Regions from separate parts of the Pseudomonas sp. L-22-4S-12 genome, predicted to be linked through region 2. Evidence: riboswitches for the same ligand, from Rfam matches in the RefSeq annotation. Region 2 holds a riboswitch; the other holds the start of a gene.
What was found. A riboswitch is a leader RNA that binds a small molecule or an ion and turns the genes downstream of it on or off. The one in region 2 is predicted to bind cobalamin.
Positions count from the first base shown of each region.

Region 1: another riboswitch for cobalamin. It lies ahead of F3I16_RS09620 (TonB-dependent receptor domain-containing protein); the one in region 2 lies ahead of F3I16_RS07360 (CbtB domain-containing protein).

Region 1 covers NZ_WELL01000003.1:72,495-79,344, reverse strand. The annotation lists gene F3I16_RS09630 (carboxyl transferase domain-containing protein) at 1-794, shown strand, start outside; gene dxs (1-deoxy-D-xylulose-5-phosphate synthase) at 908-2,803, shown strand; cobalamin riboswitch at 2,870-3,100, shown strand; gene F3I16_RS09620 (TonB-dependent receptor domain-containing protein) at 3,192-5,069, shown strand; gene F3I16_RS09615 (helical backbone metal receptor) at 5,216-6,016, opposite strand; gene F3I16_RS09610 (MFS transporter) at 6,013-6,432, opposite strand; gene ribA (GTP cyclohydrolase II) at 6,429-6,850, opposite strand, start outside.
Region 2 covers NZ_WELL01000002.1:177,704-184,553, forward strand. The annotation lists gene cobN (cobaltochelatase subunit CobN) at 1-296, opposite strand, end outside; gene cobW (cobalamin biosynthesis protein CobW) at 298-1,350, opposite strand; cobalamin riboswitch at 1,450-1,644, opposite strand; cobalamin riboswitch at 1,705-1,925, shown strand; gene F3I16_RS07360 (CbtB domain-containing protein) at 2,023-2,208, shown strand; gene F3I16_RS07365 (CbtA family protein) at 2,284-3,018, shown strand; gene F3I16_RS07370 (cobalamin biosynthesis protein) at 3,011-3,409, shown strand; gene cobM (precorrin-4 C(11)-methyltransferase) at 3,423-4,190, shown strand; gene F3I16_RS07380 (hypothetical protein) at 4,159-4,443, opposite strand; gene F3I16_RS07385 (DNA-3-methyladenine glycosylase I) at 4,529-5,200, shown strand; gene F3I16_RS07390 (NAD-dependent deacylase) at 5,255-6,022, shown strand; gene F3I16_RS07395 (C40 family peptidase) at 6,092-6,697, shown strand; gene F3I16_RS07400 (C40 family peptidase) at 6,775-6,850, shown strand, end outside.

The DNA of each region.
Region 1 (6,850 bases), on a different contig from region 2:
TCCAGGGACCACTGGCCGACTGGGACTGCGCCGACCAGCGCGAGCTGCGCCAGGTGATTCCCGAGAACCGCCTGCGCGTCTACGACATCCGCCGGGTGATCCAGCTGCTGGCCGACCGCGACTCGGTGCTGGAACTGCGCCGCCAGTTCGCCCCGGGGCTGATCACCGCCCTGATCCGCATCGAAGGCCAGCCGTTCGGCCTGATCGCCAACAACCCCGCGCACCTGGGCGGCGCCATCGACGCGGTGGCGGGAGATAAAGCAGCTCGCTTCATGCAGCTGTGCGATGCCTTCGATCTCCCCCTGCTGTCGCTGTGCGACACCCCCGGCTTTATGGTCGGCCCGGAGGCGGAGAAACAGGGCACGGTGCGCCATGTCGCGCGCATGTTCGTCGCCGCCGCCAGCCTCAGCGTGCCGTTCTTCACCCTGATGCTGCGCAAGGGCTACGGCCTGGGCGCCCAGGCCATGGCCGCCGGCAGCTTCCACTCGCCGCTGTTCACCATCGCCTGGCCCAGCGGCGAATTCGGTGCCATGGGCCTGGAAGGCGCGGTGCGCCTGGGTTTCGCCAAGGAGCTGGCGGCCCAGGCGGACGCCGCGGCGCAGCAGGCACTGTTCGACAAGCTGGTGGCCAAGGCCTACGAGCAGGGCAAGGGCCTGAACATGGCCAGCTACCTGGAGATCGATGCGGTGATCGACCCGGCCGAGACCCGAGCCTGGCTGCTGCGCGGTCTGAACGCCGCGCCGCGCCCGGCCGCGCGCACGGGCAAGAAGCGGCCCTTCGTCGATACCTGGTAAGGCGCAAAACCGGCAAGCCGCAGGTTGCATGCTAATGACATGCGGCGTGCGGCTTGCCGTGTCCTTTTCAGTTAAACTGCCGCATCTTTTGTACGCCTATAACGATCCGCCTGATGCCGACGACTTTCCACGAGATCCCCCGCGAGCGCCCCTCCACGCCGTTGCTTGACCGCGCCGATACGCCGGTCGGCCTGCGGCGCCTGGCGGAAACCGAACTGGAAACCCTGGCCAACGAGCTGCGCCAGTACCTGCTGTACAGCGTCGGCCAGACCGGCGGGCACTTCGGTGCTGGGCTCGGCGTGATCGAGCTGACCATCGCCCTGCACTACATCTTCGACACCCCGGACGACCGGCTGGTGTGGGACGTCGGCCACCAGGCCTACCCGCACAAGATCCTCACCGGGCGCCGCGAGCGCATGAGCACGCTGCGCCAGAAGGACGGCCTGGCCGCCTTCCCGCGCCGCAGCGAGAGCGAGTACGACACCTTCGGCGTCGGCCACTCCAGCACCAGCATCAGCGCTGCCTTAGGGATGGCCATCGCCGCCAAACTGCAGGGTTCGCGGCGCAAGAGCGTGGCGGTGATCGGCGACGGCGCGCTGACCGCCGGCATGGCCTTCGAGGCGTTGAATCATGCCTCCGATGTGAAGGCCAACATGCTGGTGGTGCTCAACGACAACGACATGTCGATCTCCAAGAACGTCGGCGGCCTGTCCAACTACCTGGCCAAGATCATCTCCAGCCGCACCTATTCGAGCATGCGCGAAGGCAGCAAGAAGATCCTCTCGCGCCTGCCCGGCGCCTGGGAGATCGCGCGCAAGGTCGAGGAGCACGCCAAGGGCATGCTGGTGCCCGGCACCCTGTTCGAGGAGCTGGGCTGGAACTACGTCGGCCCCATCGACGGCCACGACCTGCCGACCCTGATCGCCACCCTGCGCAATATGCGCGACCTGGACGGCCCGCAGTTCCTCCATGTGGTGACCAAGAAGGGCAAGGGCTTCGCCCCGGCCGAGGCCGACCCGATCGGCTATCACGCGATCACCAAGCTGGAGCCGCTCACCGCCGAAGCCACCCCGAAGAAACCGAGCGGCCCCAAGTACTCCAGCGTGTTCGGCCAGTGGCTGTGTGACATGGCTGCGGCCGACCCGCGCCTGGTCGGCATCACCCCGGCGATGAAGGAAGGCTCCGACCTGGTGGCCTTCAGCGAGCGCTTCCCCGAGCGCTACTTCGACGTCGCCATCGCCGAGCAGCACGCGGTGACCCTGGCCGCCGGCATGGCCTGCGACGGCGTCAAGCCGGTGGTGGCGATCTACTCGACCTTCCTCCAGCGCGCCTACGACCAGCTGATCCACGACGTGGCCGTGCAGCACCTCGACGTGCTGTTCGCCATCGACCGCGCCGGCCTGGTCGGCGAAGACGGCCCGACCCACGCCGGCAGCTTCGATATTTCCTACCTGCGCTGCATCCCCGGCATGCTGGTGATGACCCCCAGCGACGAGAACGAACTGCGCCGCATGCTCACCACCGGCCACTTGTTCGATGGCCCGGCGGCCGTGCGCTACCCGCGCGGCAGCGGGCCGAACACGCCGATCGAGCCGACCCTGGAGCCGCTGGCAATCGGCAAGGGCCTGGTCCGTCGCCACGGGCAGAAGACCGCCCTGCTGGTGTTCGGCGTGCAGCTGGCCGAAGCGCTCAAGGTCGGCGAGAAGCTGGATGCGACTGTGGTCGACATGCGCTTCGTCAAACCGCTGGACGAGGCCCTGGTGCGCGAACTGGCGGCCAGCCACGAGCTGCTGGTGACCATCGAGGAGAACGCCATCATGGGCGGCGCCGGTTCGGCGATCAGCGAGTTCCTCGCCGCCGAGAACCTGCTCAAGCCCGTGCTGCACCTGGGTCTGCCGGACAGCTACGTGGAGCACGCCAAGCCGGCGCAGATGTTGGCTGAATGCGGCCTGGACCAGGCCGGCATCGAAGCGGCCGTGCGTCAGCGCCTGGCGCAACTGCCCACATGAATGCCGCTCATCCAGAGCCGAGCCCAACTCGCTTGTAATTCATCCAGCCGCGCACTATGGTGCGCGGCGTTTTACTTCCGCCAAGGTGCGCCCGTCGTGATCGACCGGCGTTAAACGGGAAGCCGGTGCGCTCGTCACGAGCCATTCCGGCGCTGCCCCCGCAACGGTAAGCCACCGCAGCCTCGCGCTGCCATGTCGATCGACGTGCCACTGGGAGTTTTCCCGGGAAGGCGATCGACAGGGAAAGTTCGCTTTCAGTGGCAAGCCCGGAGACCGGCCTCGACGGATTCGACTGGTGTTGCGGAGGGCAGCACCGTCAAGCGTCGGCTTGTGGTGACGCTTGTCCCTGCCCTCCTCAAAAGTCTGCCGACTGTTTGAGGATCCATTGATGAAATTGTCCCGCCTGGCTCTGGCCATCGCCCTACTGCCCGCCTCCGCGGCCTTCGCCAGCGAAGACCAGGAAGCCGCGCTGAAGCTGTCGGAAACCCTGATCAGCGCCAACCGCGACGTGCAGCAGCGCAGCGCCAGCAGCGCCGCCAGCACGGTGTTCACCCGCGCCGACATCGAGCGCCTGCAACCCGCCTCGGTGGTCGACCTGCTCGCCCGCGTGCCCGGCGTGCAGGTGACGCAGAACGGCAGCGGCAGCCTGGCCAGCCTGTATATCCGCGGCACCAAGTCGGCGCAGAGCCTGGTCCTGGTGGACGGCATGCGCATCGGTTCGGCCAGCTCCGGCGACAGCAACCTGCAGCACCTCAATATCGAGCAGATCGAGCGCATCGAAGTGCTGCGCGGGCCGCGCTCGGCCATGTACGGCGCCGATGCCATCGGCGGCGTGGTGCAGATATTCACCCGCCGCAGCAGCGGCGAAGGGCTCAAGCCGTTCGTGCGCGTGGGCTATGGCAGCCGCGGCACCTGGCAGCGCAGCGCCGGCATCTCCGGCGGCGACGAGGCCACCCGCTTCAGCCTGGCCGGCAGCCTCGACGAAACCAATGGCTTCGACCGCACCGGCACGTCCTACGAGGCCGACCAGGATCACGACGCCTACCGCAACAAGGCCTTCAGCCTGAGCCTCAGCCACAGCTTCAACGACAACCTGGAAGCCGGGATCAACGTCCTCGACCAGCGCGGCCGCACCGAATTCGACAACCCCTTCGGCCGCTTCGACATGACCACCTTCGAGTCGGTCGAGCAGGACCCGTACAGCGACTTCACCGTCAGCAGCGTCTCCAGCTACCTCGACGCCCAGCTCAACGACGCCTGGAACAGCCGCCTGGAAGTCGGCCACAGCGAGAACCGCGAAGAGAGCCTGGACAAGCTCAGCGCCGAGCGCGGCGTGTTCAACACCTACCGCGACTCGGTCAACTGGCTGAACACCCTGAACCTGAACGACAGCCACAGCCTGCTGCTCGGCGCCGACTGGTACCAAGACCAGCTCAACAGCAACACCGCCTTCGCCGAACAGCAGCGCTGGAACCAGGCGGCCTTCATCCAGCACCGCTACGACGGCGAGCACTTCGCCACCGAGCTGGGCCTGCGCCACGACAAGAACGAACAGTTCGGCAGCGAGAACACCTGGAGCGGCGCCCTGACCCTGCCGCTGAACGAGCGCAACGACCTGATCGCCTCCTACAGCGAAGGCTTCCGCGCGCCGACCTTCAACGACCTGTACTACCCGGACTACAGCAACCCGGACCTCAAGCCGGAGCACTCCAAGAGCGTCGAGCTGCAGTGGCGCAGCCAGCTGGCCGCCACCACCCGCCTGGAAGCCTCGGTCTACCGCACCGACATCGAAGACGCCATCGCCAGCGACCAGGACTTCATCCCGCAGAACATCGCCAAGGCGCGCATCCATGGTTTCGAGGCCGCGCTGCAGCAGGAACTGTTTGGCTGGCAGGGCCAGCTGGGCGTGGCCTTCGTCGACCCGCGCGACCGCGACAGCGGCCACACCCTCAACCGCCGCGCACGGCGCACCCTGAGCCTGGACCTGGATCGCAGCTTCGGCGATGTCGCCATCGGCGCCAGCTGGCAGGCCGTGAGCAGCAGCTACGACGACCCGGACAACCAGGATCGCCTGGCCGGCTACGGCCTGCTGGCCCTGCGCGGCAGCTGGCAGGCCACGCCCGAGCTGAAGCTGGAAGCCAAGCTGGATAACCTGCTGGACAAGGATTACCAGCGCGCCCTGTACGAACACGAAGGCGAGCATTACGGCTACCGCCAGGAAGGCCGCAGCGCCCTGCTCGGCTTCGTCTGGACGCCGCAACTGTAAGCCCCGGGGACCTGGCCAAGCCGGCGCAGGGCGCCGGTTCGCGGCTGAAGCCGCTCCCACACAAGAACCGGCCGTCAGCGGCGCGAGGCCAGCCCCTCCTCAGCCTGCCACCGACACCGGCGTAGGAGCGGCTTCGGCCGCGAACCTCAGTGAGCCCCGGCCAGCAGCTCGCAGAGCCTCTCGGTAGCGCCCAGCATCTGGAAGCTGGGCCGCTCGATGCCCTTGTCCGGCACCGACCAGAGCTGGTTCAGGTGCACCGCCGGCAGCTGCGGCCAGGCCCGCCAATGCGCCAGTTCGGCACCACTGCCGCCCAGGATGATCCGCGGCGCACGGGCCAGCACCGCCTCGACATTGACCTGGGGCGCCGGCAGGCGCAGGTCCTCGAACACATTGCGCGCGCCGCAGACAGCCAGGGCATCGCCGAGAATCTGCTGCGCGCCGATGGTGTACAGCGGCTGGTGCCAGACCTGGTAGAACACCGGCAGCGGCTGCTCGCGGCGGTAACGGCCGCGCAACCCGGCCATGCCGTCGCGGAACTGCTCGCGCAATTGGCGGCCACGCTCGGCACGGCCGACCCGCGCGCCGATCTCGGCGAACTGTTCGGCCAGCTGCTCCAGGTTTCGGGGCTCGCCCAGGTAGAATGGGATGCCGATGTCGGCCAACTGGCGGCGCTGCGCCTCGGGCAGGCTGCCGGGCGACAGCAGCAACAGATCCGGCTTGAGGCTCAGCAGGGTTTCCAGTTCGAGCGTACCGAAGCGCCCCACCGAGGCCACCCCGGCCAGTTGCGGCGGACGCTCGGCGCCATCCAGCACGCCGACCAGCAGCTCGCCGGCGCCCAGCTCCAGCATGATTTCCGACATCGAGGGTGCCAGGCTGACCACCCGCTCGGCGGCCAGCGGCGACAGGCACGCAACCAGCAGGCAGGCGCCGAGCAGCAGGCGCATCAGCCGAGCTGGCGTGGGATGCGGTACAGGCAGAGCAGCATCACACTGCTCAGGGCCAGCAGGAACAGCGCCACCGCATGCAGGCCGGGGAACAGCGCCAGGGCGGCGATCCAGGCCGGCAGGCCGGCGGCGAGCAGGCCCAGGCGCCGGCGCCGCGCCAGTTCGATCCAGGCGGCCGGCTCCTCGGCCAGCCCCAACGACTTGCCGGTGGCGAGCAGGGCGCGCTTGTAGGCGGCAAACACCGGCAGGGTGATGAACATCGAGGCCATGCCGGCAATGAACAGCGGCAGTTCCAGCATCGCCAGCACCGGCGACTGGCCACGGAACACGAAGCCGAGGACGAACAGCGGCGCCAGGGTCAGGCCGAGCTGGCGCCACCATTCGATGGCCAGCCGGCGACGCACCTCGGTGCGGGTCACTCGGCTTCTTCCTGGTGCTGCAAGCCGAGCATGTGGCCGAGCTTGCCGGCCTTGGTCGTCAGGTACTTGCGGTTGTGCACGTTGAGGCCGATTTCCAGCGGGTGACGCTCGGCCACGCGCACGCCGAAGCCTTCCAGGGCCTTGACCTTGCGCGGGTTGTTGGTCATCAGGCGGATCGCCTTGATGCCCAGGTGATCGAGCATCGGCAGGCAGATCGAATAGTCGCGCTGGTCGGCGGCGAAGCCCAGGCGCTCGTTGGCCTCGACCGTATCGGCCCCGCCATCCTGCAGCTCGTAGGCGCGGATCTTGTTCAGCAGGCCGATGCCGCGGCCTTCCTGGCGCAGGTACAGCAACACGCCGCGACCTTCCTTGGCGATGGCGCGCAAGGCCGCTTCGAGCTGGGCGCCGCAGTCGCAAC
Region 2 (6,850 bases):
CGCTCGATGCCGTAGCGCCAGTAGCTGACGCCGCCGTGTACCGAGACCAGGATGACCCGTGCGTGGCGCAGCACCTGCTCGACGTAGAGATCCACCGAGGCGTGGTTGGGCAGCTGCGCCGGGCTGGCCAGGCGCAGGCTGGGGAAGTCCGCGGGCAGCTCGCGCGCCACCTCGGCCAGCAAGGACAGGTGCGAGTCGCCAGTGCAGAGGATCACCAGCTCGGCTGGGGTCTGGCCGAGGTCGGCGATGCTGTCGGCCGGCAGGGTGACGCCGGCCTGGGCGCGCAGCAGGTGCATGTCAGCCGGCCAGCGCGGCCTGCAGCTGCGCCTCGATGGCTGCGCGGTCGAGGCCCTGGCCGATCAGCACCAGGCGGCTGACGCGCGGCTCGTCTGCGCTCCAGGCGCGGTCGAAGTGGCGGTCGAAGCGCTGGCCGACGCCCTGCACCAGCAGGCGCATGGCCTTGCCGGGGATGGCGGCGAAGCCCTTGACGCGCAGGATGCCGTGCCTGGCCACGGCGTCCTTCAGGGCGGCCAGCAGGCGCGCCTCCTCGGCTTCCGGCAGGATCAGGTCGAAGGCGTCGAACGCGTCGTGGTCGTGGTCTTCGTCTTCCTCGTCGTGGTGGGTGCGGCGGGCGTCGATATGCAGCTCGGTCGCGCAGTTCAGGCCCAGCAGCACCTCCAGCGGCAGCTCGCCGCCCTGGGCCTCGATCACCTTGACCGCCGGCGGCAGTTCCTCGACCACTTCGGCGCGCACGGCAGCCAGGGCGGCGGCGTCGAGCAGGTCGGTCTTGTTCAGCAGCACCAGGTCGGCGCTGGCCAGCTGGTCGGCGAACAGCTCGTGCAGCGGCGATTCGTGGTCGAGGTTCGGGTCCTGCTGGCGCTGGGCATCCACCTGTTCGGGGAAGGCGGCGAAGGTGCCGGCGGCCACGGCCGGGCTGTCGACCACGGTGATCACCGCATCCACGGTGCAGGCGGTGCGGATTTCCGGCCAGTTGAAGGCCTGCACCAGCGGCTTGGGCAACGCCAGGCCGCTGGTCTCGATGAGGATATGGTCCAGCTCGCCGCGGCGCGCCACCAGTTCGCGCATCACCGGGAAGAATTCTTCCTGCACGGTGCAGCACAGGCAGCCGTTGGCCAGTTCGAAGATGCGGCCGTTGGCTTCCTCCTCGCTGCAGCCGATGGCGCACTGCTTGAGGATGGCGCCGTCGATGCCCAGCTCGCCGAACTCGTTGACTATCACCGCGATGCGCCGGCCGCCGGCATGCCCGAGCATGTGACGGAGCAGGGTGGTTTTGCCGGCGCCGAGGAAGCCGGTGACGATGGTGACGGGAAGTTTGGAGAGGGTTTGCATGGAGGGCCCCGGAGCGTCGGTGAATTCGACGGACGGGCAGGGGCAGGCCGGCGTCCGGACGGACGCGGGCCTTGCACCACCGGATCACCCCGCCCGGACAGTTAGCTGGTTTGTCGAGGCAGGTCTCCTGGCTCACGGTGTGCGCTGGGCGCGCTCCCTTCACCTTCCCGCCGTTGGCAGTGGTGCATCGAAGGGGCTTGAACCGTTCACAGTTGCGGGGGCAGCCAGGGCATAAACCCTGTTCCCTCTTAGCTGCACCCGCACGGGTGCAGAACCTCGAAAGGGCGGAAGGCTACGCAGTGCCCGCGGGCCGGTCAACCTTGGCGGTTGACGCTGGTGCGGGCTTCGTGATGTTCTAGAAAAGCTGTTTCAGGTGTCTCGCACCGGCGTGTGCGAGGTGAAACGGGAAGCCGGTGGGTCTCTTGCGAGACGAGTCCGGCGCTGCCCCCGCAACGGTAAGCGTACGTAGGGTTCTTGTAGTCACTGCACCGACAGGTGTGGGAAGGCTGACCCAGTCACTGTCGAGTAGACAGTCGTCGCAAGCCCGGAGACCGGCCTGAATCCTCGTTTGGCAACCCGCGGTGGGCGGGTGCGCGCCGGATTCAGGCCCCGGATGGGCCTGCACGTGCTGCGTCCTTCTGCCCCGTTTTCACATCACCAGAAGGTCAGCTCATGTCCAGCAGCGCACTGTCGTCTTCCGCATCCGTTACCCGTCCTCTCTCGCAACGCCTGCTCCTGGCCGTTGGCAGCTGCCTGCTCGGCGGCGCCCTGATCTTCGTCGCCGGCTTCTCGCACATCGAGGCGATGCACAACGCCGCCCACGATACCCGGCACAGCGCCGCGTTCCCCTGCCACTAAGCCGCCAGTTCACCTGAGCGCTGCTGCCATGTATGGCGGCGGCGCTGCCTTGCCGCTGTTTCGAGAAGTCCCGAGATGATCAAACGTATCGCCCAGACGGCCGGTTTTTCCGGCCTGCTCGCCGCCATCGTGCTGACCCTGCTGCAAAGCCTGTGGGTCACCCCGCTGATCCTGCAGGCGGAAAGCTACGAGAACGCCGCGCCGGCGCAAGCCGTGGTGGCCGAGCACAGCCATGCCGCCGCTGAACCGGCTCACGAGCATGCACAGGCGGAGGTCGCCGGCCATAGCCACGATGGCGAAGCCTGGGCCCCCGAAGACGGCTGGCAGCGCAGCCTGGCCACCGGCCTGAGCAACCTAGTGGTGGCGGTCGGTTTCGCCCTGATGCTGGCCGGTCTGTTCACCCTGCGCGCGCCGGGCCGGACCTGGCAGGGCCTGCTCTGGGGGCTGGGCGGTTTCGCCACCTTCTCCCTGGCGCCATCCGCCGGCCTGCCGCCGGAGCTGCCGGGCACCGCCGCCGCCGACCTGCTGCTGCGCCAGTACTGGTGGATCGGCACCGCCCTCGCCACCGCCGCCGGCCTGGGTCTGCTGGCGTTCGCCCGCCACTGGGCGTTGCGCATCGCCGGCCTGGTGTTGCTGGCGCTGCCGCACCTGATCGGCGCGCCGCAGCCGGACGTGCACCAGAGCCTGGCGCCGGAGGCCCTGGAGCGCGAGTTCATCCTTGCCTCGCTGCTGACCAATGCGCTGTTCTGGTCCGCCCTGGGTCTGGCCGCGGCCTGGTTCTTCGCCCGTGGTGCCCGGCAGGATGCCTGATCCGGTGATCATCGCCGGCCTCGGCTGCCGTCGCGGCTGCACGGCGGCCGAACTGCGCGAGCTGCTGGAAAAGACCCTGGAGCAGCTTGCGCTGCCGCTGAGCGCGCTGGATGGCCTGGCCAGCAGTGCGCACAAGCGGGGCGAGGCGGGGCTGCTGCAACTGGCTGCCGGCCTCGGCTTGACGATGGATTTCTACGCCGCCGAGCAACTGACGCCCTACGAGTCGCAACTGAGCGAAGGCTCGGACCTGGTGCGTGAACTGACTGGTTCCGCCAGCGTGGCCGAGGCCAGTGCCCTGGCCAGTGCCAGCGAACGTTCCGGTCGCGCCGCCCTGCTGATCTGCCCCAAACAGCGCAGCGCCGCTGCGACCCTGGCCATCGCCCGCGCCTGAATCGGAACCTTCCATGACCGTCTATTTCATCGGCGCCGGCCCCGGCGACCCGGAGCTGATCACCGTCAAGGGCCAGCGCCTGATCCGCAGCTGCCCGGTGATTCTCTACGCCGGCTCGCTGGTGCCCGAGGCCGTGCTGCAGGGCCTCAGCGCCGAACAGGTGGTGAACACCGCCGAGCTGCATCTGGACCAGATCATCGCGCTGATCCGCGCAGCCGCCGAACGCGGCCAGGATGTGGCCCGCGTGCATTCCGGCGATCCGTCCCTGTATGGCGCCATCGGCGAGCAGATCCGTCAGCTACGGGCGCTGGGCATCGCCTTCGAGATCGTGCCTGGGGTGACCGCCACGGCCGCCTGCGCGGCGCTGCTGGAAAGCGAGCTGACCCTGCCCGAGGTGTCGCAGACGGTGATCCTCACCCGCTACGGGCACAACTCGCCGATGCCGGCGGGAGAGGCGCTGGGCGCCCTGGCCAGCCATCGCGCAACCCTGGCCATCCACCTGGGCGTGCAGCACCTGGCGCGCATCGTCGAGGAATTGCTGCCGCATTACGGCGCCGACTGCCCGGTCGCCGTGGTCCATCGCGCCAGCTGGCCGGATCAGGACTGGGTGCGCGGCACCCTGGCGGATATCGAGGCGAAGGTGGCCGGGAAGGGTTTCCGGCGCACCGCGCTGATCCTGGTCGGTCGGGTGCTGGGCGCCGAGGATTTCGCCGACTCGGCGCTGTATCACGCCGATACCCACCACCTGTTCAGGGCAGACGGCGCAGGCAGTAAAGGCTGAGGTCGGTGCTGGCCCGGTTGTCGGCGATGGCGATCTCGCCGCCCAGTGCTTGCAGGCGGGTATTCAGCTCGCTGGCGTAGAGCGCCTGGCGAAAGCGCGGGTAGTCCAGCTGCGGTGCCAGCCACTGCTGCAGCTGCGGCAGCCGGAAGGCCCAGTAAGCAACCCGGCAATCGAAGCCGGTCGCCTGCAGGCGAGCGAGCAGGTCGGTATCGCCGGCGAGCACGGCCTGGCAGTGGGCGAAAAGGCTTTCCACGGAATCGTTCATGGCGGCGAATATTGCGTGCCGGTGGGGGTTGCGGGCAACCTGTGCGACCAGAGAAATGCCGCAAGGACCGATCATGCGCGACTACCAATGGCTGCACGAATACTGCCTCAACCGCTTCGGCTCGGCCGCGGCGCTGGAGGCCATGCTGCCGCAGCCGAAGAGCGACGCCGAGTTGCGCGCCCTGGGCGACGACCGCTACCTGTCGCTGATCGCCCTGCGCGTATTCCGCGCCGGCCTCAAGCACAGCCTGGTGGACGCCAAGTGGCCGGCCTTCGAGGAAGTGTTCTTCGGCTTCGTCCCGGAGAAGGTGGCGCTGATGAGCGCCGAGCATCTGGAGCGGCTGATGCAGGATGCGCGCATCATCCGCCACCTGGGCAAGCTCAAGAGCGTGCCGCGCAACGCCCAGTTCGTGCTGGACGTGCAGCAGGACAAAGGCAGCTTCGGCGCGCTGATCGCCGACTGGCCGGTGACCGATATCGTCGGCCTGTGGAAGTACCTGGCCAAGCACGGCAGCCAGCTCGGCGGGCTGTCGGCACCGCGCCTGCTGCGCATGATCGGCAAGGACACCTTCATCCCCACCGACGACATGGTCGCCGCGCTCAAGGCCCAGGAAATCATCGACAAGGCGCCGACCAGCCTCAAGGAACTAGCCACCGTGCAGGCGGCCTTCAATCAGTGGCATGCCGAGAGCGGCCGGCCGCTGTGTCAGCTGTCGGTGATGCTGGCGCATACGGTCAATCACTGACAAAGCCACTGCGCTCGCCAGCTCGCGACGCTTTGGATTCCGCGTGGAGGTCGTATGGAACAGGACATCATCCGCATCGCCCAGGCCATCGAGCGGGCTGAGCGCATTCTGATCATCACCGGCGCCGGGCTGTCCGCCGACTCGGGGCTGCCGACCTATCGCGGCCTCGGCGGCCTGTACAACGGCCTGACGCCGGAAGGCCTGCCGATCGAGGCGGCGCTGTCCGGGCCGATGCTGCGGCGCGCCCCGGCGCTGTGCTGGAAGTACCTGGCCGAGCTGGGCAAGGCCTGCCTGGGCGCCCGCCCGAATGCCGGCCATGCGGCCATCGCCGAGCTGCAGCGGCGCAAGCCCGGTTGCTGGGTGCTGACGCAGAACATCGATGGCTATCACCGCCAGGCCGGTTCGCCGGCGCAGCGCCTGATCGAGATCCACGGCCAGCTGGCGCCGCTGTATTGCCAGTCCTGCGGCGCCGAGGACCCCGAGCTGGCCGCGCACCTGCAGCGGCCCTTGCCGCCGCGCTGTGCCCAATGCGGGGGCATCCTGCGCCCGCCGGTGGTGCTGTTCGAGGAAATGCTGCCGGAGCAGGCCATCGACAAACTCTACGACGAGGTGTGCAAGGGCTTCGAGGTGGTGCTGGCGGTGGGCACCACGGCGAGCTTCCCCTACATCGTCGAACCCCTGCTGCAGGCCCGCAGGAACGGGGGTTTCACCGCGGAAATAAACCCTGCGACAACTGACCTCAGTGGCTGGGTGGACGCCCACATAATGCGGGGGTCTTTAGATGTTTTGCCGGAACTACTGAGTCACATTTCTCGGCATTGAATTTGCAATCCTGGTCTTCAGCGGGCATAGTCGCCCCCTCATAAAAACCAGACAAACACGGTCGTGCCCATGCTAAAGCGCTTCGCACCCCTCGTGCCACTTGCACTGATTACCCTCCTGGCGGCCTGTGCCGGCCAGGTTCCGCAGCAGCCGATCGAGCAGCTTGCGGTCGAGCCGGAAGCCGTCGAGTACATCTCCGACGAGCAGATGATGGCCGATATCACCGACGACAAACCCTATGCGCTGCCGCAGCTGGCAGACAGCATCCTCAGTCAGGGCCTGTCCCTGGTCGGCACCAAGTACCGTTTCGGCGGCACCTCGGTGAAGACCGGCTTCGACTGCAGCGGTTTCATCGGTTTCCTGTTTCGTGAAGAGGCCGGCATGAAGCTGCCGCGCTCGACCCGCGAAATGATCAACCTGGATGCCCCGCTGGTGGCCCGCGAAGAGCTTGAGCCGGGCGACATCATCTTCTTCAACAACCGTGGCCGTGGCCGCGTCAGCCATGCCGGCATCTACCTGGGCGATGACCAGTTCATCCACTCCAGCAGCAGCCGCAGCGGTGGCGTGCGCATCGACAGCCTGGACGACAGCTACTGGAATCGCAGCTACATGGAAGCCAAGCGCGCCCTGGCGCTGGCCCCGCAGCTGCAGGCCGAGCGTTCGGTCCAGCGTTAAGCCTGCACGGGCACAGGGCTTGCGCCTGTGCCCGGCGCGCGGCAGAGTAGGGCGCATTCCGGCCAGGATCGCCCGCCATGCATGTAACGGCTCGCTTCGCCCTGCTAGCCCTCGCCGCGCTGCTCACCGCCTGCGCCGGCAACGCTCCCTCTC